Regions from separate parts of the Bovifimicola ammoniilytica genome, predicted to be linked through region 2. Evidence: a T-box and tRNA genes for the amino acid it is inferred to sense, from the RefSeq annotation. Region 2 holds a T-box; the other holds one or more tRNA genes.

Region 1 (3,442 bases), on a different contig from region 2:
AGATTGTTAAAGACGAGGGAGAATTGCTTAGTGAAGGCAATTACCTTAACAGAGAGGCAAGCAGATATATAACAAGAGTTACCGATAAGGCTAACTTAGAGGCATCTAACGAATTATTTGCCAGATTTGTTGAAGAAGTCCATAGAAGAGGAATGAAAGTAATCTTAGATGGTGTATTTAACCACTGTGGTTCATTTAATAAATGGCTTGATAGAGAACAGATTTACGAGAACCAGGAGGGTTATGAAAAAGGGGCATATGTATCAGGTGACAGCCCATACAGAAGCTTCTTTAAATTCTTTGAAGATGCATGGCCTTATAATTACCATTATAATGGCTGGTGGGGTCACGATACATTACCTAAGCTTAATTATGAAGAATCTCCAAAATTATATGAGTATATAATGAAAATTGCAAGAAAATGGGTTTCACCACCTTATAATGTAGATGGATGGAGACTTGATGTTGCAGCAGATTTAGGACATAGTGGTGAATTTAACCATAAGTTCTGGAAGGACTTCAGAAAGAATGTTAAAGAAGCTAATCCTGAAGCTATTATATTAGCTGAACATTATGGAGATCCAGGCTCATGGTTACAGGGTGATGAATGGGATACTGTAATGAACTACGATGCATTTATGGAGCCTATTACATGGTTTCTTACAGGCATGGAGAAACATAGTGATGAGAAGAGAGATGATTTAAGAGGTGACTCGTATTCGTTCTTCGCATCTATGCGACATCATATGTCAAGGTTTCAGGGAAATTCATTACTAGTTGCCATGAACGAATTATCTAACCATGATCATTCACGTTTTATGACCAGAACTAATGGAAATGTCGGCAGAGTTGCATCGGTAGGACCTCAGGCAGCAGAAATGTATACTAATAAAGGTATTATGAAAGAAGCTGTAATAATGCAGATGACATGGCCTGGTGCACCTACTATCTACTATGGAGATGAGGCAGGAGTATGTGGCTGGACTGACCCAGATAACAGAAGAACTTATCCATGGGGCAGAGAAGATATGGAATTGATTGAATTTCATATAGATGCAATAAGAATTCATAAGAATAACATAGCACTAAGAAAAGGTTCGTTTAAGGCATTATTAGGAGAATACAATATAATTGCTTATGGACGTTTCCTGAATGATAATATACTTGCAATTGCGATAAATAACAATGATTCAGAGAGAGAAATTCATATTCCGGTATGGCAGTTAGGTGTCAGGGATAACAGCATTATGGAAAGTCTTATGGTATCATCAAGAGACACATATAATGTAGGCAAGGTAGTGTATGTTGTTGTAAATGGCGAGATAATAGTAAGATTACCAGGTTTTTCAGCTGCAATATACAGAAAAAGAGTACAGTAGAAAAGCAAATGAAAAATAAAATTCATTGTTTATTATAAAAGATGAACAAGGTAAATTTCAAATGATTAATGATAGAATAAACTTCGTTAGTAATAAAAAAATACTTGCACTTTAATGTTTTATATGGTATAAATATATAGCATTAAAAAATCGGATGGATTCCCGAGTGGCCAAAGGGGACAGACTGTAAATCTGCTGCAAATTGCTTCGGTGGTTCGAATCCACCTCCATCCATTAAGCTGAAATGCTTATGCCGGCGTGGCGGAACTGGCAGACGCACAGGACTTAAAATCCTGCGGGACTAACCTCCCGTACCGGTTCGATTCCGGTCGCCGGCATTTTTGTAAAACGATAATAAATAACCCAAGGCTATACAAGATAGTCTTGGGTTATTTATTATTCAGATAATCTATTATATCATCACCGATTATTTTAGCATATGTATCAAGATTGTTATCAAAAGCCCTGTTATCATATGGACTTGTTATAAAACCCATTTCAAGAATCATACTTGTCATACTCACTTTATTAATTGCATAGTTATCATATGCATCGGAACTTGTTCCGCATTTTACCCCACGATTATCAAAGGTTGGATTATCAAAATTATTAGAAGAACAGATATCATTTAGAATTGAAGAAGCAAGCGAATGGGCGTTTACAGGGTCAGAACTGTGAATCCATGCTTCTGCTCCGTTTATCTTTGAATTGCCTTCGTACAGATTTCTGTGTATAGAGATAAATAACGTACAATTAGAATCTTCAGCGAAATCTTTTCTCTCCTGAAGTGAAAGATAAGTATCATTAGTTCGTGAAATGGCAACAGATATGCCCTTATCTGATAAATATTTAAAAATTTTCATTGACAAATCAAGAGTATCATCTTTCTCTAAACGTTTTCCTTTGCTACTGCCTATATCTTGACCACCATGTCCGGCATCAATACACACCTCACAGTCAGAAAGTGGTAATCTGACAGTTGAAGAAAGTTCTTCAGCCTCAGAAATTGTAGAAGATGATAATAGCATAGAATGGCCGGCGTTAGCAGTTTCAGAACGTGAATCTGGTAACAACATATATACAAATAAAATAATAGCGGAACATAATAATATTCCAATAACAAAGCGGATTAATTGAATATTTTTGGCTTTACGTGATGATTGCATATATGAACGACCTTTCTGCGTTATTAAATATTGTCATGAAGAATCAGCCAGATATGACATTTTTACATAGAAACCGATAAAAGAGAGGGAATATGCGATTTATATGTATCCATCATGACTATAATTATAATAAATTATGTATATGCAAGAAATCATCATAAAAATGTAAAAAAATGTCTAAAATTATGTAAGTAAATGTCGTTAAATATGAGAAAATGCAAGTTACATAAAAATAAATTGTTATAGTATATAGTAAAATAAGCCTTTTTTGTAATTATTACAAAAAATTTTCTTGATAAAAGGTGGTGAAACGAGTATACTTATGCATTGTATAGTAGTGGAAAGGATATAAAAATGTTTGAAAAAAACGAAAAAAGCGATTTCCTGTGGAATATGATAGGCAGTCTGGTCTATGCGATGTCAACAGTGTTTATGTCATATCTTACAATAAGAATCGTTGGAGAAGAAAAGGGTGGAATATTTGCAATAGCACTGACTATAAGTCAGATGTTAGTATATTTTGGATATTTTGAAATGAGAAATTATCAGGTTACTGATTCGAAAGATAGGTATACCTTTGGACAATATTTTACTACGAAGATATATACATGTGCAATTATGCTGCTGGTATCAATTGGCTATATTTTATTAAAAGGATATGACAGGGAAAAGGCTGGAATTGTTCTTTTAGTATGTATTTTAAAATTAATTGATGCATTTGCGGATGTGTATGAATCACAATTCCACAAAGATGGTTATCTGTATCTGGCAGGAAAATCAATGTGTCATAGAACACTTATTATGATGGCTATATATTTTATAATGCTTATTATGACGCATAATCTTGTGATTACGATGATAATTTCGGATGTAGTGGCAGTTATATGTGTATACATT
Region 2 (3,442 bases):
AGTATTTCTAATCTGGCTAAATTATTTCCAACATTATTTTTCGTTATTGCCATATTTATAAGCCTTGTGTCAATGTCTAGAATGGTTGATGATGACAGAATGGAGATAGGAACTCTAAAGAGTATGGGCTTTAGCAATACACATATTGCTTTTAAATACCTGCTTTACTCAGCGATTGCAACTATTGTCGGAGGAGTAATCGGTGCAGTATTAGGTTTCCTTACTATTCCTAAGATTATCTGGAACATTTATAAGATATTATTTGATATTCCTAAGTTTGTTACAAAATTGGATATGACATACATTGTTATTGGTGTGTTGATTTCATTTGTATGCATAGTCGGTGTAACGCTTATAACAGTAGCTAAGAATCTTCGCGAGAAACCATCTAAGCTTTTAAGACCGAAAGCACCTAAAAAGGGAAAGAGGGTTATACTTGAATACATTCCTGTATTATGGAAGCATATAAGCTTTTCAAATAAGGTAACAATAAGAAATATATTCAGATATAAAGCCAGAGTATTTATGACGGTATTTGGTGTGGCAGGCTGTACGGCATTATTAATGGCGGGCTTCGGACTCAGAGATTCCATTGTAAATATTCCTGAGAAGCAATATCGTGACATTTTCACATATGATGATATGTTATATTTTTCGCCATTAATAACGGATGATGAAATCGATACCCTGTTAAATGCTGACAATATTAAGGAAACAGCTAAAACGCAGTATGCAGCATATACATCTACAAAGAATAATAAAAATATAGAGATGACAATGGTTGTCCCGGAAAATACATATGATTTTATTAAGATATTTAATCTTCGAGATGCCAAAACTCATAAAGAACTAGAACTTCTGGATGATGAAATTATTATCAGCGATAAAATGGCACAGCTTATGAAACTGTCAGTCGGCGATAATATAAGCATTTTCGACAGCCAAAATAACGAATACACATTTACAATCGGTGGAATATGCGAGCAATATGTAAATCATTTTGTATTTATTAATAAGAATACTTATGAGAAAAATATCGGACAGTATAACACTAACACAGCATTTATTAAGACATCGGCAATGACTGATAAAGAGGAAGATGAATTCAGGACAGAGTTATTAGACAACGACAAGGTTTTGCAGGTAACAGTAATTGATACAATAATTGACAAGGTCGATAAAATGCTTACTTCGCTCAATTATGTAGTGTTGATTCTGATAATCTTCGCAGCAGCACTGTCATTTGTGGTAATGTACAATCTTTCCAATATAAATATTGCAGAAAGACAAAGAGAAATTGCTACACTTAAGGTTTTAGGCTTCTATAACGGAGAGGTCGATAATTATATTATCAGGGAAAATATTATTCTTACACTTTTAGGAATTGCAGTTGGATTGATAGGTGGGTATTTCTTTACAAATGAATTGATTTCGACAGTAGAAATAGAGGCAATAAGATTTGTTCATCATATTAAGCTGCAAAGTTATCTATATTCAATGGCTTTAGCATTGCTATTTACAATTATTGTAAATGTAATAACACATTTTTCGTTGAAGAAGATTGATATGATAGAGAGTCTTAAGAGTGTGGAGTAAATAATTTAAAATTGCCTGGTTGCTTTTTTCAAAACAATAATGTATAATGCAGATATTAATAGAAAATGCGACGAAGAGAAAGAGTAGTATAAAAGAAGCTTTACAGAGAGTGTCTGGTTGGTGGAAAGGCTCAAGCAAAATTATATGAATACATCTCAGAGCAGCTTCCTGAACAAATTATTTTTAGATTATAAACAGATGTTTTAGTCAGGACATTTATAATTAAAAGTTATACAACTTTAAGTAGGGACAGACGGGAACGCCCGATACAGCGTATGAGTGTGTTTGCACTTGATGAGGAAGATTTTGTGAGAAATCTTCAATAAGAGGTGGTACCGCAGATAATGCCCTCTGTACAATAATTTATATTGTACAGAGGTTTTTTAAATTTATAAGAAATACTTTAGTATTTCTTATAAATTTAAATGCTCCGCATGGGTGCACACACTTTTGCATAAGGTATTATGTCGCATAAAGCGACGCAAAAGTGGCGCCAGAGTTTCGGGAAGGAAACTCATTACTATTTATAAAATTAATAAATGGAGGACAAAAATGAAGATTTATGACGAATTAGTTGCGCGTGGACTTATTGCGCAGGTTACAGATGAAGATGAAATTAAAGATTTAATTAACGAAGGAAAGGCAACATTCTATATTGGTTTTGATCCAACAGCAGATTCACTTCACGTTGGACATTTTATGGCACTTTGCCTTATGAAGAGATTACAGATGGCAGGAAATAAGCCGGTTGTATTATTAGGTGGAGGAACAGGTTACATCGGAGATCCATCAGGAAGAACAGATATGCGTTCAATGTTAAGTCCTGAAACAATCGAACATAACTGCGACTGCTTTAAGAAACAGATGGAAAGATTCATCGATTTTGGTGAGGGCGGAGCAATCGCTGTTAATAATGCAGACTGGCTTTTGAAACTTAATTACATCGATGTATTAAGAGAAGTAGGACCATGTTTCTCAGTAAATAATATGCTTAGAGCAGAATGTTATAAACAGAGAATGGAGAAAGGATTATCATTCCTTGAATTCAACTATATGATAATGCAGTCATACGACTTCTATCATTTATTTAAAGAATACGGCTGTAATATGCAGTTCGGTGGCGATGACCAGTGGTCTAATATGCTTGGCGGAACAGAACTTATCCGTAAGAAATTAGGCAAAGATGCATACGCAATGACAATCACATTATTACTCAATTCAGAGGGTAAGAAGATGGGTAAGACAGCTAATGGTGCAGTATGGCTTGATCCTAATAAGACATCACCATTCGAGTTCTTCCAGTACTGGAGAAATGTAGGAGACAATGATGTTCTCAAATGTATCAGAATGTTGACATTCCTTCCATTAGAGCAGATAGATGAAATGGATAGCTGGGAGGGGGCTAAATTAAATGAAGCTAAGGAGATTCTTGCATACGAATTAACTAAATTAGTTCATGGTGAAGAAGAGGCAGAGAAAGCTAAAACAGCATCACACGCATTATTTGCAGGTGGCGGGGATGATTCTAATATGCCAACAACAAATATAACAGAAGACCAGTTAAATGATGGAGCAATCGGAATTATGGACTTAATGGTTGCGTGCAAATTAGTTGCATCTAAGAGTGAAGCAAGACGTCTTGTACAGCAGGGCGGTGTATTTGTAAATGATGAAAAGATAGCAGCCATTGATTTCGCAGTTACTAAAGATATGTTAAAAGATGGCGTTAAGATAAGAAAAGGAAAAAAGACATTCCATAAAGCAATAATGGAATAAGAAAGATGAGTGTATGCCGGTGAAAACAGTTATTGGAATTTTAGCCCATGTAGATGCGGGAAAGACTACC

Evidence for each region. The T-box of region 2 lies ahead of tyrS (tyrosine--tRNA ligase). A T-box ahead of a tRNA ligase gene usually reads a tRNA of that ligase, here a tRNA-Tyr.
Region 1: it encodes a tRNA-Tyr, which carries the amino acid that the T-box ahead of tyrS (tyrosine--tRNA ligase) is inferred to sense. The anticodon was not compared.

Annotation. Positions count from the first base shown of each region.
Region 1 is NZ_JAOQJN010000001.1:141,789-145,230, forward strand. It holds gene OCV48_RS00665 (glycoside hydrolase family 13 protein) at 1-1,379, shown strand, start outside; tRNA gene OCV48_RS00670 (tRNA-Tyr) at 1,532-1,613, shown strand; tRNA gene OCV48_RS00675 (tRNA-Leu) at 1,632-1,717, shown strand; gene OCV48_RS00680 (N-acetylmuramoyl-L-alanine amidase family protein) at 1,769-2,545, opposite strand; gene OCV48_RS00685 (lipopolysaccharide biosynthesis protein) at 2,900-3,442, shown strand, end outside.
Region 2 is NZ_JAOQJN010000013.1:15,261-18,702, forward strand. It holds gene OCV48_RS13125 (ABC transporter permease) at 1-1,596, shown strand, start outside; T-box leader at 1,658-1,951, shown strand; gene tyrS (tyrosine--tRNA ligase) at 2,149-3,372, shown strand; gene OCV48_RS13135 (translation factor GTPase family protein) at 3,392-3,442, shown strand, end outside.